Regions from separate parts of the Enterococcus faecalis genome, predicted to be linked through region 2. Evidence: riboswitches for the same ligand, from Rfam matches in the RefSeq annotation. Region 2 holds a riboswitch; each other region holds the start of a gene.
What was found. Region 2 has a riboswitch for magnesium ahead of mgtA (magnesium-translocating P-type ATPase). Riboswitches for the same ligand answer to the same signal wherever they lie in the genome.
Positions count from the first base shown of each region.

Region 1: it holds a riboswitch for magnesium, as region 2 does, so the genes downstream of both, PYW42_RS04505 (ABC transporter permease subunit) here and mgtA (magnesium-translocating P-type ATPase) in region 2, are expected to answer to the same signal.
Region 3: it holds a riboswitch for magnesium, as region 2 does, so the genes downstream of both, PYW42_RS13690 (phosphatase PAP2/LCP family protein) here and mgtA (magnesium-translocating P-type ATPase) in region 2, are expected to answer to the same signal.

Region 1 covers NZ_CP118962.1:902,474-912,604, forward strand. Annotated here, with positions in the region: gene PYW42_RS04505 (ABC transporter permease subunit) at 1-1,648, opposite strand, end outside; M-box (ykoK) riboswitch at 1,693-1,860, opposite strand; gene PYW42_RS04510 (P-loop nucleotide/nucleoside kinase family protein) at 2,175-2,690, shown strand; gene PYW42_RS04515 (Nramp family divalent metal transporter) at 2,959-4,557, shown strand; gene PYW42_RS04520 (universal stress protein) at 4,557-4,982, shown strand; gene PYW42_RS04525 (PucR family transcriptional regulator) at 5,037-6,707, opposite strand; gene PYW42_RS04530 (peptide ABC transporter substrate-binding protein) at 7,088-8,749, shown strand; gene PYW42_RS04535 (amidohydrolase family protein) at 8,750-10,000, shown strand; gene PYW42_RS04540 (amidohydrolase) at 9,997-10,131, shown strand, end outside.
Region 2 covers NZ_CP118962.1:1,192,412-1,202,542, reverse strand. Annotated here, with positions in the region: gene pdhA (pyruvate dehydrogenase (acetyl-transferring) E1 component subunit alpha) at 1-335, opposite strand, end outside; gene mgtA (magnesium-translocating P-type ATPase) at 934-3,546, opposite strand; M-box (ykoK) riboswitch at 3,770-3,937, opposite strand; gene PYW42_RS05935 (TMEM175 family protein) at 4,019-4,600, opposite strand; gene PYW42_RS05930 (glycoside hydrolase family 13 protein) at 4,771-6,384, opposite strand; gene PYW42_RS05925 (glycoside hydrolase family 13 protein) at 6,386-8,011, opposite strand; gene PYW42_RS05920 (glycoside hydrolase family 13 protein) at 8,039-9,805, opposite strand; gene PYW42_RS05915 (extracellular solute-binding protein) at 10,065-10,131, shown strand, end outside.
Region 3 covers NZ_CP118962.1:2,771,948-2,776,695, reverse strand. Annotated here, with positions in the region: gene PYW42_RS13690 (phosphatase PAP2/LCP family protein) at 264-1,880, opposite strand; M-box (ykoK) riboswitch at 1,972-2,138, opposite strand; gene PYW42_RS13685 (lytic polysaccharide monooxygenase) at 2,566-3,204, shown strand; gene PYW42_RS13680 (biotin--[acetyl-CoA-carboxylase] ligase) at 3,468-4,460, opposite strand; gene PYW42_RS13675 (zinc ribbon domain-containing protein) at 4,599-4,748, shown strand, end outside.

The DNA of each region.
Region 1 (10,131 bases), 290 kb from region 2:
CCGCAATATATTGTCCTAGGCCAGTAACATCTATTGATTTTTTGCCCCATTGAATGCTTTCTGCTGCGATATCAGCGTTCCAAGCAGCACCAGCAGCGTTAATAATTGCTGTAATGAGGTAAGGTAAAATAGAAGGGATCAAAAATTTTGTCCACCATTGCCATTTAGATAATTTAAAAAGTTTGGTTACGTCACGAATATCATCAGGGATGGCTAAGTAGCCAGCAATTACATTAAAGAAAAAATACCATTGGCAACCAACCATGATGAGTGGTAAAATCCACCATTCTAATTTGTTGAAGCCCATACTAATAATCAACACAATGAATGGAGTATAAACATTTGACGGAATGGAGCCTAAAATTTGTCCAATCGGTTGAACGATACTTAAGCGCCGATTATCATTCGCAACCCAGATTGCTAAGGGAGTAAAGATAATGCCAGCAACGACCATGGCCAAGGTAACCCGTAGTGTAGTATAAAGGGTTAATCTAGGAATCATGCTGAAATCTTGATGGGGCAAGAAATGATAGAGCTTAATAGAACAATAAACCCCAATAATGGTTAAGCTGACATACCATAATGTTTTGAAGAAATGGCGTAATTTTGCTAGTAATCGATAGAGATAGTCTAGCTTGAAAAAGTACCAAACTTTTGGTAAATCGTAAATCCAAAAATGACTGAATTTCACAAAAGCTTTTGAAAAGTATTTCGTTAAAGTTGCTTTTTTTAATAAATGATAAATGATGGATTTAGGTGGCGTCGTACTTTCGACATCTGTTTCATATTTAAAATAATAAGTGGCTCGAACTAAAGGTTGAAAAACTAAAAAGTTTAAAATCACCACATTGATTAATAAGGCAAAAACAGCCCATAAACAGGATTTAAAGTCGGCTCGATTTAATGCTACTTGGATATAAGAACCAATTCCTGGTAAATAAAGGTTGGTTTCTTTAGGAAAGGCAACAGAAGCTTGCTCGCTGGCCACCAAGGCAAACCAAGCCGCAGTTTGAGAAATAATAACGTTCCAAAGTAAGCCAGGAATTGAGTAAACAAATTCAAGCCGCCAAAATTTTTCCCAAGCATTGTACTTGAACTGATCGGTCACATTGACTAGATCTGAAGGAATAACTTCCATTATTTGATAAAGAGTCAACATGATGTTCCAAGCTTGACCTGTGAAGATGGCAAAAATAGCAACCGCTTCTGCGCCCATCACATTTCCTGGAAATAAACCAAGTAACCAAGCAGTTGTAAAGGTCAAAAAACCTAGCAATGGAACAGATTCAAGGAAATTAACTAATGGTAAAATGACTCTTCGTGCCGTTTTATATTTTACGGCTAAAATACCAAAAACAAAGGAAAACAGGAAGGACCAAGCCATCCCCACAATCATTCGAAACATGGTTCGAATTGAAAAGTAAAAAAGATTTGATGGAGATAAGAAATCATCTGTTTTACTTGGTGTTGCGAGGAATTCTTCTGAGGGAAGGGTGTGGAGAGGGCGATTCATTTTTAGCCAAGAGAAGACGATGATAAAAATGAAAATGCCTAAAATGATGAGCAAGGTAAGATTCCCGATACTTTTAGCAAGTAGGGTATTTTTCTTAGATGATGCAGTGACAGCTTTCAATTTAAAAACCTCCAATTAATCATATTAAAGAGGTCGCCGAATAAAAGAAGAAGATTATAGGGTAATCACAATAATTGAGCTTTGGCTTTCTGAGACGTAAGAAAAAAATTCTAGTTATCTTAGGAAAGCCTTAATTCGACAATCCCTGCTTTACTCGTTACTGTCTCTCGACATTTCCGAGCGATAACCTGTGTTCTTCAGAGTAACCTCACCTAATATGATTCTATTTGATTTACATGCTTATCATACTCGTGACTAAAAATAAAACAATTTCTAGCTGGTTATACCTGAATTACTGTTTGTTGTTATTCTATTCAATTATTCTTAAAAAGATTGCCCACATTCTGTTTTTTTAGGGAGAAATTATCAGATGAGTATGTTATATAACCCGAGGTTAATAGCGTAGGATGTTGTATTTTTAGTTTGTCTCGTTTACTGTTAAAGATGTAAGTAGTAACTATAAGTGAATGGCTAAAAAAATTAAAAGTAATCTAGCACCTAAATTAAACAACAAAGAAATTTGTTCAGAAGAAAGGAAATTATGATAATTATTTGGTTAAACGGTGCGTTTGGATCCGGAAAAACGACCATTGCACATGAGTTACAACAAAAACTTCCCAACGCAATCATTTATGATCCAGAAATTATTGGTAGTGCATTGATGGAGCTAGTTCCCGAAGAAATGAAAGAAAATGATTTTCAGGAGTATCAGGAATGGCGTTGCTGGAATGCTCATTTATTAAAACGAATGTCCAAAGAGTCTGGACGGCCGATTATTGTTACAATGACCCTTTATAAAAATGAATATGAAGAAGAGCTGATTGGATATCTGAGACGAGCAGGCATTGACGTTTATCATTTTTTGTTAGCGGTCGAGAAAGAAGAAATTTTACAAAGATTATTGAAAAGAAATGATGGAACTTTTGAATGGGGGAAAAATAAGTTGCCCGAAGTACTTGAAGGTTTTCGTCAGATTAAGTTTACCGAGATTTTTAGAAATCATTCAGCTGACACGACAGAAATTGTAGCATCCATTCTTAATAGAATAACCGAATAAAAATAAAATAAGGGACCTAAGCCGAAATGACTTAGGTCCCTTATTTTCTACTTCTTAAGATAATCAACTACCAGCTACCCTGATTTCTTCAAACTTTAAGATCGCACATTTACGACAATCTATTTTTACACTGTCAAAATTTTCTTTCAAGTCTTGCATTTTGTTATTTTTAGCAGTATATTTTAGGTGTACCTAAAATATACTAGAGGTTAACCTTCTAACGGGAAGGGCCTTTTAAAATTATTGCAAAACGAAAGAAGGAATTGAATTGAAAAATTCAGAAGAACATGAACCAAAGCAAAGACATCATTTGATTGAATATGCAAATGGTCCTTCGCTTGAAGAAATTAATGGCACCATCGACGTGCCTAAAAATATGAGTTTTTGGAAAACGTTATTTGCTTACTCAGGTCCAGGAGCATTGGTAGCAGTGGGGTATATGGATCCAGGAAACTGGTCTACTTCAATTACTGGGGGACAAAATTTTCAATATTTATTGATGTCGATTATTTTAATTTCCAGTTTGATTGCAATGTTGCTCCAATATATGGCTGCTAAATTAGGCATTGTTTCACAGATGGATTTAGCACAAGCGATTCGTGCTAGAACTAGTAAGACGTTAGGTATTGTATTATGGATTTTAACAGAGTTAGCAATTATGGCTACAGATATCGCTGAAGTTATCGGGGGCGCAATTGCCTTATATTTATTATTTCATATTCCTTTAGGTCTGGCTGTCTTCATTACGGTATTTGATGTTTTACTTTTGTTGTTATTGACAAAAATTGGTTTTAGAAAAATTGAAGCTATTGTTGTTGCTTTAATTGTTGTTATTTTTGTGATTTTTGCTTATCAAGTGGCATTGTCAAATCCAGTATGGGGAGATGTAATTAAAGGGCTGGTTCCTAGCGCAGAAGCTTTTTCTACATCACATGCGGTGAATGGGCAAACGCCACTGACAGGTGCATTGGGGATTATTGGTGCAACAGTGATGCCTCATAATTTGTATTTACATTCTTCTGTTGTCCAAAGTCGTAAAATTGATCGTAAAGATAAAACCGATATTCAACGCGCTTTACGCTTTTCAACTTGGGATTCTAATATTCAATTAACGATGGCATTTTTTGTTAACTCTTTGTTATTGATTATGGGTGTGGCCGTTTTTAAATCCGGCAGTGTCAAAGATCCTTCATTCTTTGGTTTGTTTGATGCTTTATCAAATCCAGCGGTTATGAGTAATTCTATTTTAGCGCATATTGCAGGTTCTGGAATTTTATCAATTTTATTTGCGGTAGCCTTATTGGCATCAGGACAAAATTCAACAATTACAGGAACCTTAACTGGTCAAATTATTATGGAAGGGTTTATTCATATGCGCGTACCAATTTGGTTACGTCGGATGGTCACACGTTTGTTATCTGTTATTCCTGTCTTAATTTGTGTTTTAATGACCAGCGGAAAAAGTACAGTGGAGGAGCATATTGCGATTAATAATTTAATGAACAATTCACAAGTTTTTCTAGCATTTGCTTTGCCATTTTCGATGTTGCCTTTACTGATGTTTACAGATAGCCGTGTTGAAATGGGTGAACATTTTAAAAACTCGTGGTTAATTAAATTGTTAGGCTGGGTTTCTGTCATTGGCTTAATTTACCTCAATATGAAAGGCTTACCTGATCAAATTGAAGGATTTTTCGGTGATAATCCGACAGCGAGTCAAATTACGTTAGCCGATAATATCGCCTATGTCATCATAGCACTCGTCATCCTCTTGTTAGTTTGGACGGTTGTGGAATTATATAAAGGCGATAAACGATATGCACAGCAGCTTGCAGCTATGGAGCAACAAGTAGAGGAGGTTAAATAATGAAATTTTCAAAAATTATGGTTGGTGTTGAAGAGTCGCCAGATGCGTTAAAAGCATTTCATTATGCTATCCAAAAAGCAAAAGAAGAACAAGCTGAATTGGTTATTGTTTCGATTTTAGAAGAGAAAGAGATTAATGTTTACCAATCGTTAGATAAAAATTATTGGCAAGAACAGTTGGCGAAATTAGAGAAACAAACGGAAAAATATCAACAAGAAGCGTTAGCGAATGGCATCGATAAAGTAAGTGTAATTGTCAATGAAGGGAACCCAGGAGAATTAATTATTAATAAGCTTATTCCTTTGAATAAACCAGATTTGTTAATTATTGGCTCCAAGTCAACTAGCAAATTAAAAAGCTTTTTTGGTAGCCAAGCAGCTTATATGGCTCGATATGCACCGATTTCTGTAATGATTATTCGCTAACAAAATTGAAACAGTTAAAAAAGCCGCCACGATTTACTATTCGTGGTGGCCTTTTTATAGTAATTTTTGTTTATATAAATAAACAGCCAAACTTAGTTGTAGCGAACTATCAGGAAATTCTAAAGTTAAGTGAAGAATCTCTTCTATTTTTTTTAAGCGGTAAATAATTGTATTACGATGTACATACATATTTGTGGCAGTCAACGAAATATTTTTATTCGATTGAAAGTAGGTGTTGATGGTTTCTAGTAGGGAACTTTCATGTTTTTGATCTTCTTTTTCTAATGGTTCAATCAATCGTTGATATATTTTTTGTTTGGCTTGTTTGGTCAGGGTTTCGATCATTAAACGATAAAAAAAGAGGTCGTCATAATTCAAAATAGTTCGTTGTTGTAATTCTTGACTTGCTTGTGCTAAGTGGAATGTTTCTTGTGCTAATTTATAAGAATCACACAGATTGGTGATTTTTTTGACAGTTGGCCCAATCGCTAATTTAAATGATAATTTTGGATTCAGTTTCATTAGTTGCTCTAGTAAATTCTTGGCAAGATGAGTGGTTTGTGCAAGGTAGGTGGCTTCCTCTTGCGCTGGATTTTCTAGTAATAAAATAAAGCCAGTTTGTGTAGGAAAGGCAGTAATTTTTTGTCGATATCCTTCTAAAATATGATTCAATTGATGGCCAATGCTATTCATTTGAATAGTCGGATTAAACAGTTGTTCCAATTGTTCAATGGCTACAAGCAAGAGACTAAATGTATCTTTTTCATTTAATTGCAGATAATTACTAAATTCTTGCCAAGCTTGAGGATTGGTATTTTTTTCTTGGATAAGGTCTTGAAACAGCGCCCCGATCTTTTGCCTCGTTGTTAAATTTTCCGAAGATTCTAATTGAAGTTGTGGTAAAAGGTAGTGAGCACAGACCTCTACAGATAATAAATCAATCGTCTGTAATTTTTTGGTAGTTTGCCAAATCACTAAGTAAGATAAGCTGAGATTTTTCTTTTTGATGGGTAAAATTCGCAAAGATAACTGATGGTTCGCTAAGGAAAATTCAACAGTCAATGGTTCTTTATAAAATAATAGGAGCTCATTGTTCTGGGCTTTTAAAGCTGTCTCAAACTGTTTTTTGAGAGTCGCGTTGTTTAAAATACTGGTGATTCTTGTTGGCGCATCAGGTAAATCAAAATGATTCATAATCTGAAAACGCTCGTCTAAAAGCATTACAGGCGCTTGAATCGCGGCACTTAATACTTCCAGTAATTGGGTACTTTTTCCGCCAGCTTTGATAATTGTATAAAATTTATTATGCATATGAACAGAATGTTGGCTAATCGTTTCGTCAGGTTGATTGACTCGGCGATTGACCAATGAAATAATTTGAGAAAAGTTGTAATTATAAGGGATTGAGAGAATTGGTAATCCGACGTCATTCGCTAATTGGATCATCTCTTGTGGAACTTCATTGAAATAACGTTGGACTTTAAAGCCTAGAGCAGCGCAGTTCATATTTGCTAGTTCTTGAATAAGACGTTTTTGCAAGCAAGGCTGATCTTTGAAAATATAGCCGGTAGTTAATAAAATTTCTCCTGGCGTTAACCAGTCAAAAGCATCAGGATTTTCTAAAATATTTGCTTGTAGAATTGGCGCATCTAAATTGGTCTCGTGCGTCAATAAGGTTAAACCAGGTAGTTCTTCTGCATGGAGTAGATCAGTGACCGTCATCATTAGCAAGGCCTCCTTTTGTATGAATTATCTAAAAATTAAGTGTATTTATTGTAAGATGTTACAAAACTATTTTAGGGAAAATAAGGTATCCTTATACTAATAGAAAAAAGTTCCAAGTCATTACGTGATTGGTAGTCACAAATGACCAAATAAGAACAATCAGCGCTTACAACCTATAGAAACGCATCGTTTAAAGATATAGCAATAGTATACTTAATTTTTAATGCTTTTACTATTGTTTCAGCTACTTTAAATTTCTCAAGTATTTCTATAATCTGTAAGTTTTTTGAGACTCTTATCAGATATGCTTCTTTTTCTATATTTTATCAGAAAATTCTGGTAACTTTGAAGGTTATAGTTTGTAAAATGGAGGGATCGGTATGAAGAAATTAAAAATGTTAGGATGCGTCGGTTTGCTTTTAGCTTTAACGGCTTGTCAGGCGGGAACGGGAAACTCGGCTGATAGTAACAAAGCAGCGGAACAAAAAATTGCAATTAGTTCTGAAGCGGCTATTTCGACAATGGAACCACACACAGCGGGGGATACGACCTCGACTTTAGTCATAAATCAAGTTTATGAAGGACTCTATGTTTTAGGTAAAGAAGATGAATTAGAGTTGGGGGTCGCTGCCGAAGAACCAGCGATTTCTGAAGATGAAACCGTTTATACATTTAAGATTAGAGAAGATGCCAAATGGTCGAATGATGATCCAGTAACAGCAAACGACTTTGTTTATGCATGGCAACAAGTTGCTTCCCCTAAATCAGGATCGATTCATCAAGCTTTATTTTTTGATGTCATTAAAAATGCTAAGGAAATTGCTTTAGAAGGCGCAGATGTGAATACTCTTGGGGTTAAGGCGCTAGATGATAAAACGTTAGAAATAACTTTAGAACGGCCCACCCCTTATTTGAAATCTTTGCTTTCGTTTCCTGTTTTGTTTCCGCAAAATGAAAAATATATCAAAGAACAAGGGGATAAATATGCCACTGATGCAGAACATTTGATTTATAATGGTCCTTTTAAATTGAAAGAATGGGATAATGCCTCTTCCGATGACTGGACCTACGAAAAAAATGATACGTATTGGGATGCTGAAAAAGTTAAATTAACAGAAGCGAAAGTTTCAGTAATTAAGAGCCCAACGACAGCGGTGAATTTGTTTGACTCGAATGAATTGGATGTAGTGAATAAGCTAAGTGGTGAATTTATTCCTGGTTATGTTGATAATCCAGACTTTCTTTCAATTCCTCAATTCGTCACATACTTTTTAAAAATGAACAGCGTTCGTGATGGAAAAGAAAATCCGGCTTTAGCGAACAACAATATTCGTAAAGCGTTGGCACAAGCTTTTGATAAAGAAAGTTTTGTAAAAGAAGTCTTGCAAGATCAATCAACGGCTACAGATCAAGTAATTCCTCCGGGACAAACGATTGCGCCAGATGGAACAGATTTCACAAAACTAGCTGCTAAGAAAAATAACTACTTAACCTACGATACAGCGAAAGCAAAAGAATTCTGGGAAAAAGGGAAAAAAGAAATTGGGCTGGATAAAATCAAATTAGAATTTTTAACAGATGATACAGACAGCGCCAAAAAAGCTGCTGAGTTTTTCCAATTTCAATTGGAAGAAAATCTAGATGGATTAGAAGTGAATGTTACTCAAGTTCCTTTTACTATTCGTGTTGATCGTGATCAAACGAGAGACTATGATTTAGAATTATCTGGTTGGGGAACCGATTATCGTGATCCATTAACAGTTATGCGCATCTTTACTTCGGATAGTACCTTGGGCGGCGTAACGTTCAAGAGTGATACGTATGATCAATTAATTCAAGAAACTAGAACAACACATGCGGCTGATCAAGAGGCTCGTTTAAATGACTTTGCTCAAGCACAAGATATTTTGGTGAATCAGGAAACGGTTTTAGCACCAATCTACAATCGAAGCATTTCTGTATTAGCTAATCAAAAAATCAAGGATATGTATTGGCATTCATTTGGACCTACGTACAGTTTAAAATGGGCTTATGTTAACTAATTGAATGAAGGTAGGAAGGGGTTTGTCATGCTTTTAAAAAACTGTAAATTAGAAACAGGATTTTCTACTGTGAATCAGCGAATTGTTGCGACAGAAACAGCTAGCTATGATATTCGAATTGAAAACGAGGTCTGTACTGCGGTCGCACCGCAGTTAAGGCCTTTAGAGAACGAAACAGTTATCGATGTGAATCAGCAACTCGTTTTACCTGCTCTAAGAGAAATGCATATTCATATTGATAAAACGTATTTTGGGGGACCTTGTAAGGCCTGTCGTCCACTAACGAAAGGAATTTTAACACGTATTGAAGAAGAAACTTGGCTGTTACCTGAACAATTACCAACTAGTTTAGAACGTGCTTGCCAAGTTATTGAGCAGTATATTCAACAAGGCCATTATCATATTCGCAGTCATTGTAATGTAGATCCATCTATTGGAACGAAACATATTGAAATCACTAAAGAAGCATTTAGTCGATATGAACAATACATTACTCATGAAATTGTGGCTTTTCCTCAACACGGATTACTCCGCTCACAAGTCGAACCTTTGATGCGCGAAGCCTTACGCATGGGGGCAACTCATGTTGGCGGCGTTGATCCAGCCCTTGTGGATCGTCATGTGAATCATTCAATCGCAAAAATATTTGAATTAGCTACCACATTTAATAAAAAAATTGATGTTCATTTACACGCCCGTGATACTTTGGGACTTTATGAATTTAATAAATTTGTTGATTATACAGAACAAGCAAAGATGTTTGGCAAAGTTACTTTAAGTCATGCTTTAGCCTTAGGGAGCTTAGAAGAAGCAGCAATTAGAGACATTGCGCAAAAATTTAGCGAAACAGGTATTGATTTGACTTCGACTGTACCAATTGGAATGCCCACCATGCCGATTCCAACCTTGGTTGAACAAGGTGTTAAGATCTCCGTGGCTCATGACAGTTTGACGGATCATTGGTCGCCTTTTGGCAGTGGCAATACAATAGAAAAATTAAATACAGCCGCTCAAAGATTTAAAATTAGCGATGAGTATCGCTTGAATCGTTTATGGGGCTTAGCGAGTAATTTTGTAACGCCTCTTGATCCTAACGGGCAGCGAGTTTGGCCTAATGTCGGCGATTCTGCAGATTTCCTACTATTTAATGCTGAGAGCACTGCTCACGTGATTGCACGCCAACAGCCAATCCAACAACTGATACTAAAAGGACAACTGGTTGAAGCCGTTCAAAAGGGGGAAAAAGAATGACAGCATCCATTGTTTATTTGAATAATGTTCGTTTAGAAACTGGTTTTGCTAAAGACCACCACGAATTAACGTATACTAAAACCGCACGCTATACTTTAGCGATTCAAGAAGGCAAAATCCAAGCGATTATT
Region 2 (10,131 bases):
ACTAATTGAGGTACATCACGGTAACCTGGTAGTAAGTAGTCTTCTTTTTCCATTGCAAATTGACTTGCCAATTGGCTTGCTTCTTGTCCAGCTGTTGGCGCGAAGAATCCTAAGCGTCCTTGACGGTTTAATGCAGTAGAACGTTGGTCTAACACACGAGACCAAACCATGCGTGTCATTAATTCAACTAATTCCTCATCCGATAAATCAGGTACTAAATCTTCATTCACAATTTTTCCATCTTGATCCAAGATTTGGAAAGTTGGGAAATCAGCGTCGACTTTAGCCATTAGCTCTTTAAAGTCAATAGGTTTTTGTTTCTTAGCCTTTGCCATTTTGTCACACAATCCTCTCTATTACGTTTCTTTAATTTCGATAAAAGTAAAACAGAGTGCGAAACTGTATTACTTTTTATCGACTACACTTAACAAATTATCACTAAATTCGAAAAAGCGCAAGAAAAAAACTCTAATTTCTTCATTTTTTCACAAAAGAGCAAAACCGCATGTTTTTGCGGTTTAGTGATAATTTTCACAAACAAGAAAACGGTTTCTGTTCCACACTTCTTCTGTACTATTTTTCTCCTAACTGTTATATTCTATTTTGAAAATATTATATAACAGTTCTATTAATTCGAGCCCCCTCATCCCCGAGCTGGCTAGTAATCTGATTTCCGAACTTTGCGTTTTCATGAAAATTATCTTGAAAAAACCAAAAAATAAAAACCGTCAGCCGAGTAACCTACTCAGCATGCGGTTTTTTATTTTTTAGAGAACAAAGTTTTTTTCGTTAATTTTTATTTTTTTTGGCTCGTTTTTTTGCCAAATACTTTGCCTTAGGTTTTATCACGAACATTCATTGCTTAAAATCACCAAATTTTCGCAAAACGAGTAATACAGCTTAGCAATTTCTTTTCTCTTTCAGTAGATTTTACTAAATCCATTCCTTAGTAATTTTAATATATAAACGTTTAGCTACTTCAACAGTTAACATGTACGCAATGATGATTCCAAAGAACCATGGCCAGTAGTTAGCCGGAAGTTTCACAAAGTCAAAAACCTCTCTTATAGGCGTTGCTACAATTAGGAAACCGAGTAAAATTGCGCCTAAACTACTTAACATCACAGGCATTGACGCACGACTTTGAATGAATGGTATTTTCCGCGTCCGGACCATATGAACAACTAACGTTTGACTAACAAGTCCCACCATAAACCAACCTGTTTGGAATAAATGTTGAGTTGCCAAACTATTGGCGCTAAACACAAACCACATGACAAGATACGTTAGAATATCGAAAATACTACTTACCGGGCCAATACATACTGTAAATTTCGCTAGTCCGTTCGTTTCCCACCGAACAGGGCTTAATAACTCTTCTTCATCGACATTATCCCAAGGAATTGTCAACTGAGCCACATCATAAATCAAATTTTGAATCAAGAGTTGTAAGGAAAGCATTGGTAGAAATGGTAAAAAGGCACTGGCTACTAAAATTGAAAAGACATTCCCAAAATTGGAACTGATGGTAATTTTAATATATTTCATCATATTGCTAAATACTTTTCGTCCTTCAATCACACCAGATTCCAGTACATTTAAACTTTTTTCCAGTAAAATAATCGAGCTAGCATCTTTAGTAATATCAGCTGCAGTATCTACTGAAATGCCCACATCAGCTTTTCGTAATGCCGGTGCATCATTAATGCCATCCCCCATAAAACCAACCGTATGACCTTTTGCTTGTAGCAATTCAATAATTTTAGATTTTTGCATCGGATTTAATTTGGCAAATAAATTAGTTTCTTCTACTTGCGCCCGCAACTCTTCATCTGTCATTGCTTCAATTTGAGAACCTAATAACACATGGGAAACTTCAATGCCTACATCTTTACAGACTTTTTTGGCGACAATGTCATTATCGCCCGTTAGCACTTTCACGTTGACACCATGTTCATGTAAGGAGCGAATAGCGCTGACGGCTGACTCTTTTGCTGGATCAAGAAAACCCATAAACCCAATCAATGTCATCTCTTTTTCATCTTCAACTGAATAAACTGCTTCTTTATGGACATCTTTTTTTACAGCTACCGCTAACACACGCATCCCTTGTTTGTTCATTTGAACATTCACTCGGCGTAGTTCTTCTCGTACAGCAGTGCTTAATGGTACAATTTCGCCATTAATTTGCGCATGCGTACACACTTCTTCCATTTCTTCCACGGCGCCTTTCGTAATCATCAATTGATGATCATCTGCATTTACGACAACCGTTAAGCGGCGTCTGGAAAAATCAAAAGGAATTTCATCAATTTTAGTGACATTTTTAAACGGCGTTTTCCATTGATGCTCTTCATAAAAATTAATAACGGCAATATCCATTAAATTTTTCCAACCTGTTTGATAAGAAGAATTTAAGTAGGCTAAATTTAGAACCTCGTCACTCAAATCACCTAATGGATTCAAATGTTGAACCAAAACTACACGATCTTCGGTAATCGTTCCAGTCTTATCTGTACAGAGCACATCCATACCACCCAAATTTTGGATAGCCGCTAATTCTTTAACAATGACTTTATGTTTCGATAAGGATAATGCACCCTTGGCTAAGTTACTCGTAACAATCATTGGCAACATTTCTGGTGTCAAACCAACTGCAACGGCAATCGCGAAGAAAAACGCTTCGCCCCAAGCACCTTTAGTTAAACCATTAATCAAGAAAACGATTGGAAACAAAATCATTACCATTCGTAATAAAAACTTACTGACTTTTGCTAAGCCTAAGTCAAAACTAGTTTTTCCTCGTTGTGTTGTAGCATTTTTAGCAATATCACCAAAAAATGTATGTTGCCCAGTTTTTAAAATAATCGCTTTTCCTTGTCCACTCAAGACATCTGTACCCATAAACACTAGGTCTTGCATATCTAATGCAGAAACCTCTGTTTGTTGACGATCCACACCTGCATCCACAAATTTTTCGACAGGCATGGATTCGCCTGTTAGCGACGATTGATTAACGAATAAATCTTTGGTCCAAATCAACACGGCATCTGCAGGAATCATGTCTCCTGTAGCTAAAGTTACAATGTCTCCTGGAACAATTTCGTCCATTGGAATTTCTTTCGTAATCCCTTCCCGTGTCACTGCAGCGGTATTTTCAATTAATTCTTTTAAATCCAAACTCGCTTTTTGAGAACGATACTCTTGTATAAAAGCAATCAAGACACTGGCTAAAATCATCACGCCCATCACGATAGCGGCTTCGAAATCTTTCGTTAAAGTTGAAACGACCATCAATAAGGCTAAGACATAGACAAACGGATCTTTGAATGCACTTAAAAATAAAATAATTGCTGGGGTTGGCTTTTGTGCAGAAACTTCGTTTGGTCCAAATTCCTCTAATCTTTTTTCGGCATCTTCATTCGAGAGTCCTTTTTCAGATGTCCGTAATTCCATCATTAATTCCCGTTCAGAAAGCAACGCCAATTTACGTAATTCTTGATCTTTGGTGGCTTTTCTCATATCCATTGTTTTTTTGTTCATCATTTTATTTTCCTCCAAGGTTGTGGTCACCTGCCGAAAAGAGCGCTAAAATCTTCTCCTTTCGTTGGTGACTGTATTTTGTTTCTCTGTTCACTTCCAGGGTCTTCCATGACAGTCATCCTTTCTTTTTCTTATTTATACTTCCAGTGAATAATTGCTTTTTTGCCAAACACACAAAAAAGGACCTACTCAACAATAGAGTACGTCCCAAAATACCATCTTTAAATAAGATTCTCTATCGTTGAGCTTTAGCACTATAGGGCGTAGATAACATGTATCAGCTACATTATGAATAACCTTCACGATTATTCCTGTTCAACCAACTAAGGGTCTCTCGATCCTTTCGCGGCAGCAGCATTTGTCCAAATAGGAGCCTCACCTAACAATTATTCAGTTTTTATCCACTTCTTATAATAGAGGAGTTTGACATTCTTGTCAAAAGATTTATGATTTTTTTGTTATAAATAAAAAATAACTACTTTAAAATCCCCTTTATTTCTGCTTTTCGCTCAGGAATAAACCACATGACTAAAACAATCGTATCAATAATCAGGACAGCGATTGGCGCTACTAGTTTGCCTACAATCAACGCAATAATATTCAACACAATCGAAAGCGTTAATTTTGGATAGTGGCCGAACAAACGTTGTACTTCGGATTTGGGCCCATTTGCCTGAATCAATGCCCGCACCACTAGATAATAAGCAACATCAGCTCCTAATACTAATAAGCCATACAAAGCTTGTGGCGGCCAAGAAAATGGATGTTCACCTACCCAGCCAGTAACAAACGGGAAAAACGTCAACGTCAAAATTAGAAAATTATTCATCCAAAGGACACGTCCATCAATTTTACGGACACTTTGAAATAAATGATGATGATTGTTCCAATAAATCAATAAAGTAACAAAACTAATTAAATAAATAATGATTTTGTGTCCAGATTGAGTCAGAGCAGACCAATCTGCTTTTTCAGGAATTTTTAATTCTAAAATTAATAACGTTAAAATAATCGCAATGACTGCATCTGTAAATGCTTCTACACGTGTTTTCGGCATCATTTCCCCCTACTTTCATAAAAATTAAATAACTTACCCAAAGTAAGTATAACGCATTTCTGTAAAAATTCAATTATTTATGAAGTCTCTCGGTTGTTGAAGTTCCTAAAAACGAGTGCAAGAGCCCCACTTAAAAGTAAGCCTCTTGCACTCGTTATAGAACAAATCAGTTATTGGAATACGCCTGCCTGATAAGGTGCTAACTGCATCCGTTTCTTCACCGTAAAATCTTGATTCCCTAATAATTGTTGCCACTTTCTGCCTAGTAATTTATTCGACAAGTCAAATTGGCACTTTTCTCCACTTAAATTGACAATCACTAACGCTGTTGCCTCAGTTGTTTTTCTTAAAAAAGCAAAAACAGACGGATGATTGGGCGCTAATAGTTCAAACTGTCCATCTGTAAAGACCGGATTGTCTTTCCGCAACGCAATTAACTTTTTATAATAATTCAACACGGATTGCGCATCCGTTTCTTGGTCAGCCACATTTATTTCTTTGAAATTGGGATGAATTGCTAACCACGGATGCCCCGAGGTGAATGAACTTGCCTCTTGACTCGTCCACTGCATAGGCGTACGCGAATGGTCCCGCGTCCAATGCGCCACTTCTTTTAATGCTTGTTTCGCATCGTAGCCACTTTCTATAAGCAAACGATAATGGTTATGAGAATCTTTAGCATCTAACTCGTCAATCTGTTGAAACGGATAATTAACCATGCCGATTTCCTGTCCTTGATAAATAAACGGTGTTCCTCGCAAGAGCAAGGCGATTGTTCCAATCGCCTTAGCAGAATGAGAGGTTTCATTGCCTAAAATTGAATTGATTCTGGGATTATCATGATTTTCTACATATAATGCATTCCAGCCTTCTGTCCCTAAATGCTTTTGCCAGCGAGCCATTACTTTTTTATAGCCTAAAATATTTAACCGTTCTTCTCCTGGCTTTCCTTCTCGAACATTGTGCTCTAATTCAAAAATCATATTCAGATAGCCCGCATCATTGGTCCATTCCACCGCTTTTTTACTTGAAACGCCACTAGCTTCCCCCACTGTCATGATGTCATACTCAGCAAAAATAGCTTTCAAATCTAGCATATAGTCTTCAATGCCTTTTACATTCATAAATGGAGCCCACGGATTCGTGGTAATTTTAAAATCCCAAAGTTCTTTTTGGATATGACTAATCGCATCCAATCGGAAACCATCAATTCCCAAATCTAACCACCAGCGAATCATCGCATAAATCTCTTCACGAACTTTAGGATTTTTCCAGTTCAAATCAGGTTGCTCTTTTGCAAACACATGAAAATATGCTTGCTTTGTACCCGCGTCATACGTCCAAGTCGAGCCACCAAAAAAGCTTTGCCATTCATTCGGCATACGATCTGGTGTCGCATCGGCCCATAAATAATACTCACGATACGGATTATCTAAACTTTTTTTCGCTTCAACAAACCACGGATGTTGATCACTTGTATGATTGACCACTAAATCAAGAATAATCTTCAAACCTAATTGATGCGCTTGGTCCAAAAGTTCTTGAAAATCTTCCATCGTACCAAATTCTGGCTGAATCCCTTGATAATCCGCAATATCATAACCATTGTCAACGTTTGGCGAAGTGTAAATCGGATTTAACCATAAAAAATCGACCCCTAGTTCTTTTAAATACGGTAATTTCTCAATAATTCCCTGCAAATCACCAATGCCATCCCCGTTGCTATCTTTAAAACTCCGAGGATAAATTTGATAACCGACAGCATTTTTCCACCATTGTTCCATCTTATTGACTCACTTTCACAACAAATGCTTGCCAAGGCGCTAACGAATAGTCTGCTAAAGCAGTGACATCTGTCGGCATATTTTCAATCATTACTTGTTCTACATGAACGTCTGCAGAAAATGGCTGAACTTTGTCAGAAAAGTTTGTTACAACAAGCCAGCGTTCCTCACCATAGGTACGATAAAAACTGATCACTTCGTCCACTGTTTCCAGCAATTCAAAGTCGCCCCAAACAATTAAAGGATGTTCTTTTCTCAAACGAATCATTTCTTGGTACGTATAGAATAGTGAATTTTTATCTGCCAAAGCAGCAGCGACGTTAATCGTTTGATAATTGGGATTAACATCAATCCAAGGTGTACCAGTCGTAAAGCCCGCATTTTTTTCAGCGGTCCACTGCATAGGCCGGCGTGCATTATCACGACCTTTAGTATTAATTTTCAGCAAAATTTCTTCTTTAGAATATCCTTTTTCTAGATACTCATGGTACATGTTAATCGTTTCGATGTCCCGCGCTTCACGAATATCTGTAATCGGCGTATTGGTCATACCAATTTCTTCCCCTTGATAAATATAAGGTGTGCCTTTCATCATGTGCAGTAAAATAGCGAATAACTTACTACTTTCCAACCAATGTTCCTGATCATTTCCCCAACGTGAAATCATTCTCGGTAAATCATGGTTATTCCAAAATAAAGAATTCCAGCCATCATTTCCTAATTCTGTTTGCCATTTTGCAAAAACCTGTTTCAACTTGGCAACTTCCATTGGCTGAAGGTCCCATTTTTCTTTACCTGGTTGTTGATCCAAGCTCATATGTTCAAACTGAAAAATCATAGATAATTCATGACGCTCTGGACTAGAGTACATTTTTGCAATTTCAGGTGTGGCCCCCCATGTTTCACCCACAGTTAACAGCTCTTTGCCTCCAAATGTCGCGGCGTTCATTTCTTGTAAATAACGATGTAAATGAGGTCCATTCGCGGTGATCTCTTCTCCTGGAATTTTACCCACTAAGTCAATTACATCTAAACGGAAACCGCCAATTCCTTTATCAATCCAAAAATTCATCATCTCGTAAACCGACTGACGCATTTGTTGGTTTTCCCAATTTAAATCTGGTTGTTTTTTACTAAACAAATGCAAATAGTATTGCCCACTCGCTTCATCAAACGTCCACGCCGAACCCGAAAAGGCAGATTTCAATCGGTTAGGCACACCGCCATCTGAAGCAGGATCAGCCCATACATAATAGTCTCGGTAGGGATTCTCCTTGCTTTTTTTCGCTTCAATAAACCAACGATGTTCATCTGACGTATGGTTAACCACTAAATCCATAATAATTTCAATCTTTCGCTTTTTCGCTTCCTCAATTAGACGATCCATATCCGCCATCGTCCCAAACTCTGTCATAATCGCTTCATAATCAGAAATGTCATAACCATTGTCATCATTGGGTGATTGATAAACTGGTGATAACCAAATAGCCCCAATGCCTAACGTTTCCAAATAATCCAATTTTTCAATAATTCCTGGTAAATCTCCAATGCCATCTCCACTGCTATCCTTAAAACTGCGAGGATAAATCTGATAAACCACGACTTCTTGCCACCAATGTTTTTCCATTCTTCTTCACATTCCTTTGCTTAATTATTATGCTTGATATAAAAGAAAACCTTTTGGTAAAACCATTATCTGTTCTGAAGCAATTTCGATAAAAGAACTTAGCAAAACTTCTCGATCAGTTCTATCGACAAATTGTGTCTCTTGGCCAGTATTAAAAATCCCATAGATCGTTTGTTCCTCCAAACGACAAGCGAGTCTAATCAACCCCGTTTCAAAAGAAGTGCCTGTCCAATCGATTGTTCCACCAGAAAAAACAGCCGCATACTTTTTGCGAAGGGCAATCAATGATTTTACAAATTCCTTCAAATCCAAATCTTGCTGATTTTCCTCCCAAACCATACAACGACGACAATCAGGATCCATATCACCTGTCATACCAATTTCATCACCATAGTAAAGACAAGGGACGCCTGGTTGAATATACGTAAACGCTAATACTTGGCGCATCAGCTCTTTATCCTCTTTCGTTTCATGCAATAAGCGTGGTGTATCGTGGGAATCTAAAACATTAAACTGCATTTGATTCGTTTGTTGTCGATAGAGCATTAACTGGTTGTTCATTTCAGAAAGCATCTTTTCCAAGGACAGTTCTTGCTTGACAAAGTAGCCCATAATCGCATCTGTGTATGCATAATTCATCACTGCATGAAATTCGTCTCCTTGGAGCCAGCTTTGCGACGAGTGCCAAATTTCTCCTAAAATATAAAAATCTTCTTTTGCGTCATCACATGTTTGCCGGAATTTTTTCCAGAACGCATGATCCACTTCGTTTGCCACATCTAAACGCCAGGCGTCAATATCATATTCCTCAATCCAATAACGAGCAATTTCTAAAAGATAGGCTTGCACTTCTGGATTTGCTGTATTTAATTTAGGCATATGCGGAGTGAATGCAAAAGTATCATAGGTAATGTTGCTTGCTTCTTCAAAATCAGCACTTTCTTCATAGCTAGCTGGAAACTCATTTACGTGGAACCAATCGGCATAAATTGAGTCCTGGCCATTTTTTAACACATCTTGCCATTGAGGCGAAGTGTCCCCCATATGATTAAAAACGGCGTCCAACATAATCTTAATGCCCCGTCGATGACACTCTTCGACTAAACGCTTAAAGGTAGCGCCATCACCAAAAGCTGGGTCAATTTTTAAATAATCAATCGTATCATATTTGTGATTAGAAAACGCTTCAAAAATTGGGCAAAAATATAAGCCGTTAACACCTAAATCTTCAATGTAATCAAGATGATCTAGCACCCCTTGCAAATCCCCACCAAAAAAATCTTGTCGATCTGGTCTTTTAGATCCCCACGGCAACGTCCCTTCAGGATCATTCGCGGGATCACCATTTGCAAAACGCTCTGGAAATATTTGATACCAAACCGTTTCTTTTACCCATTCAGGTGCTTTAAAACGATCGATTTCATGAAAATACGGCATCCGAAAATAATTATTCGCCATCGCTAAATACTTTTCTTCTAAAGGATAAATGCCGTGTTCGCCATAAAACGCCGTCAAGCCATCCGTCCCTACTAAAGTAAAAGCATATGAAAGGCGTTTAAATTTTGCACTTAATGCAATAAACCAGTAATCATATAACTCCGTAGATACTAACTTCTTCATTGTTAACGACTGTTGGTACCACTTTTCTTTCCCTAAAAGATAAGGATCTCCTTGCACTAATTGGACAGAGGCAATGTCGCCTTTTGCCGTACGCAAACGAATATGCATGGTTTCTTCTGTATAAAGATAAGCAAATTCACTTTCTGGACGATGGTAGATTGCAGCAGTGTTCATTTAATTCTCTCCTTTAATTGTCGCTTTTCGTGTATTTTCTAATACTCGAACACATTTTAGCGCAAACGATTGCATTTGTATACCCTTTTTTATTTTTTTATTTAAAATGCTCAATTAGTGGTATACACCACTTTAAATAAACAGTATGTTATTTATAACAAAAAAACTTTTTTAACTTTCTCGATGAAAAACACTTGATTATTTCCGCAATCGGTTGCATAATAAGACTTGTAAAAAATAATTTTTGGAGGGTTCAAAAATGAAAGCGAATTGGAAAAAGATTTTAATGGGCGGTATCCTTTTAAGTGCTTCCGCGGTTTTACTTA
Region 3 (4,748 bases), 1.3 Mb from region 2:
AGCGCATGTTCCTGTGCGCTTGCCTCCGCCATAACTTCTCTACACTTAGATTATACCATGTGAAACAAAAAAATAATTAGTTTCCAATATATTTTTTTAGGTAATTGTGCTATAATGGTAATGAAAAGAGAGCTATGCGCTAACATACCTCTCTGATGTAGAGCCGTTACTAACGGTGACAAAAATTAATATTTTTGAAATGACCGTCTAACTAGCCAAAGTAAGCAGCACCCCTTTCATTAAGGGGCGCTGCTTTTTAGTCGTTATTGCGATTGTTCAGTGTCTTTCGTAGAGAGGTTCATTTGTTCTTTAATAGCATTTTCGACACGTTGGCGTTCACTCTCTTCCACAAGTTGATAAGAAATACCTTCAATCCCTGTCACGCCATCGCCAGTGTAATCGTAGCCTTTTAATTGATCGGTTTCAATCGTTTTTAGTGCGGGGGTGTATTTTTTTAGCATCGCCATCATTTGGTCAAAGGACAAGTCGGTTTCGCCATGCTCGCCGATTACGTCCAGAATTTCTTGATATTTTAGCAAGCTGTTAAAAGAAAGTAGCTTGTTGGTTAATTCGATTAAAACTTCTCGTTGGCGGCGTTGACGACCATAGTCGCCTTCAGGGTCTTCGTAACGCATGCGCGCGTATTGTAAAGCTTCCCAGCCCCCTAAATGCTGTTTGCCTTTCGGATAATGAATCCCTTCAGCGTCAAAAGCAAAGGCATTGTCAACAGTGACGCCGCCCACCGCATCGCCAAGGTCCTTCATAGCATCCATATCAATTGAAAAGTAATGATTGATTGGGATGTGCAAGACATTTTCAACCGTTTTAATTTGCATATCGGCACCACCGAAAACGTGGGCCGCATTGATTTTATTGTATTCGCCATTGGTGCCAGCCATTTCCACATAGTAGTCACGTGGGATGCTGGTGATGGTAGTTTTTTGTAATTGATTATTCACTGTAACCACCATCAAGGCGTTGGAGCGGTAATCGGTTTTGCGTTTTGAGTCATTCGCAATTCCCATAATTAAGAAACTAACCGGCTCACCTTTGGCTAAATCGGGACTCTTCGTGGAAGATTTTCTTGGTTTATACATGGTGTTCGCCGTTTTTTGCAAATTGCGATACATGCTGACGCCGTAAGCCGAAACAGAAAGTGTGCCTAAAAATAAAAGGGTTAAACTGAAGACCACGAATAAGCTTTTTCTTTTACGAGAATGGCGGCGCCGGCGTTGTGTCGGTACTTCTGCTTCCTCTGGTTCAGGTGCCGGCAAATAACGTTGAACAATTTGAAATGAAAAGTTGATCCAGCTATAACTTAGGAGCATCCCAGCGATGACATCACTAGGATAATGAACGCGTAAGATTAAACGACCTAACACAATCAAAACTAAATAAGTGAGTAAGAAAATTTTGATGCCTTTGGTTTTTTCAACATGAAGATAGGCCAAAATGATCAAAATCGTACAGACTAGCGCCATTGCTAATAATGAATGTCCGCTGGGAAAGCTAGCAGAGCTCCGGTCAGCTAAAGCGCCTAGGTTTGGTCGAGCCCGACCCACCACATGTTTAAAAACGCTCCCTAAGAAGCCGACAGCTAATAGGTTACTGACAGCCCAAAAGGCTAGGATTTTTTCTTTTTTGCGTAAAAGGTATACCATCAATAATAAGAAGAATAGCAGCATTGGTCCAATTGTGGCTGTTTTTGCTAACAGATTGACCGCTGTTAAAAGTGGGGCATTTAATTGCCATTTGATGTGATAGATAGCTTCGTCCATTTGTTGAAACCAATTTGGACTAGCCGCCACTAACAAAGTGAGGAAAGTAAAAACAAGCGTTGTTAGGGCATAAAGTGGAAATTTTTTATTCGATGTTTGCATGAGAATCCCTTTCTTTTTCCCTTGAAAGAGTAGACTAAGCCAGCATCGATCGTAAATAAGCGCTTGCGACTAAACAGGACACAGCAAGCCAATCGGTTCTCATCGTCTGAGCTTTAGCACTATCCAACGTAAAGATTTCTCTTAGCTATTTTTAGAAGAGCCTTAATTCGACCATTCCTGTTTTACACATTGGTGTCTTTCGACATTTCTGCGCAATAGCCTATGTTTGGATAGGAGCCTCACCTAACAAGGTTATTTTATCTAACGCTAGAAGTATAGAATTTATGTAGCGGTTCTCACAATGAAGTTTAAGAAAATTTATTGTTTTTTAAATAAATTTAAAGGTGTGGGGAAGTGAAGCAGTTAAAAAAACAGTACTTGAGCATTCTAAAAAAAAGTGTACAAGGCTGTTCTCGGTTAACCGCTATAAATAGTTGGTGTTCAATAATGATAAATTAAAAAACAAACATTTTTTATAAGAGTGCTATAAGTTTTTCTCAGTAAAAAAGGCGGACAGTTGCTATTGAATTGCTACTTCATTTAAAATAAATATGTCGACAATAATTGTGCACAAAGTTGATGGTCGCTATCGAAAAAGTAAAAATGATGTTGTGGAGATTTTACGTTTCAGTTGATTAAGATTACATGTTTTTTGAAGGGTTTTGCTTATAAGGGAGCGATATACATGAAAAAAATGATGTTATTCATAATTGCAGTGGGCGCAACGATGATCAGTGTTTTTGCTTTAGGAGATGCACAGCAGAGTTATGCACATGGCTATGTTGATAGCCCAGTCAGTCGAGTCAAAAATGCGGAAGCAAACGGATTTGGATGGGGACCTGGTCAAGACAGCTCACAGCCAGAAATTATCACGACACCCCAAGGAATTGAAGCGCCAACTAAATTATTAGACACGGGTCAATTAAATGGAAGGTTGCCTTCAGCTGGATTAGCAAGCTATTCCAAACTAGATGAACAAACAGCCACTCGTTGGGTAAAAAGTAATATAACAACAGGAGAGAATAATTTTAAATGGGTGATGACGGCAAAACATAAGACCAATCGTTTTAGATACTATATGACGAAACCTGGATGGAATCCTAATGCACCATTAACGATGGACGAAATGGAACTGATTGGCATAGTAGGGCAACCAATCGGTCAAGATTTACCTCCTGGTCAAGGATTTATGGTCAATGATACAGAAACACACAGAATAAAGATTCCCGCTGATAGGAAAGGATACCATGTTATTTATGCCGTTTGGGATATCAATGACACGATTAATTCATTTTATCAAGCGATAGATGTTAATGTTCAATAATCAGGTATCAAGATAATGCGGCTGAGACAAAAGTGCTTAGCGCCAAGAACTAAGTAGGTTCTGTTCATCATCGAATCACTACGTTCTTCGTGATTCTTAACACTTGGAAGGATTAAGATATGCCGAACACTTGTGTGAGAAAGTCAATTTCGGCTTATTTCCGAAGGGGCTGCTTTTGTTCAGCTGATTATCTTCAGAAGTAGAAAGTGGGACATCAGTCAAAACGACTGATGTCCCACTTGCTTTTTTCTAAACTTCCCCACTTATCCTCGACGCCATTCACCAATCTGGTCCAAACTAATTTCCCCAGAAGACAACGTTTTGGCCGTGCCATCAGGCAACTGAACAATCAATTCTCCATTTCCACTAATGGTTGTCGCAACGCCGCGGAAGTCTTGCCCGTTTTGGGTAAAAGCGACGTCTTTGCCAATCACAAAGGAGCGTTGTCGGTATTCTTCTAAAAAGTCTTTCGTTGAACGTTTGTCTAAAATTTGATAAAAATGATTCCAAATGTTGGCGACTAATTCATTTCGCGTCGCCGTCGGTTCACCATCTGGGAAAAGAGAAGTCACTTTCTGCCGAATGTCCTCAGGAAATTCGGTTTCTGTAATTGAAAAATTAATCCCCATGCCGATGATAACATTAGAAATCTGCCCTGTTTCCACATTGCTCATGGCTTCCGACAAAATCCCGCAAACTTTTTTGCCATTTAAATAAAGATCATTGACCCATTTAATTTCTGTGTGAACGCCTGCCAGAGCATCCATTGCTCGAGCGACCGCTACGGCCATAATCACAGTATATTGGGCGATTTCTTCAAAATTTTGGTTCGGTTGAAGCACCATGCTCATGTAAATCCCTTTACCTGGCGTAGCGAAAAATGGTCGGCCGAACCTGCCCCGCGGCATTTCTTGCATGTCAGCAACAATCAATGTATTGTCGGGCGTCTGGTCTAAAATCGCCCGCTTAGCATCGGTCATGGTAGATTCAGATGTTTCTAGGACGGTAATTGTTAAAGGCGGCGTTTGTGGCCATAATGCCAACTGAATGCCTTCTGCAGAAAGGACATCTGATTTTTCAAGGCGATACCCCTTATTTTGCACGCTAGTAATTTGATAGCCATCTTTTTTCAATTCATTAATTGCTTTCCAAATAGCTGTGCGAGATAAGGACAGACGTTGTGCCATCTCTTCGCCCGAAAGGAATGCGGGCGTTTGTTTCATCAATAAAGTTAGGACTTGGCTTTTTGTCGACATATTTTTTCCTCCGATTCGTTATACTTATTGTAGCGGAAAGGAAAAGGCTTGGTCAACTAGTGAAAAAATCCATCTTAGGATGGAGGAAAATGAAGCAGGCGTTTGCTATACTTGTTTTATTGAGAAGGAGTGAGGGGAATGGAAAAGCAACAATATGTTTGTGAGAAATGTGGCAACATGCACTATGTGTCGGACCAATTTCAAGCAACAGGTGGGAACTTTGCGAAAATTTTTGATGTTCAAAATAAAAAATTTATTACAATTAGCTGTACCCAATGCGGCTACACC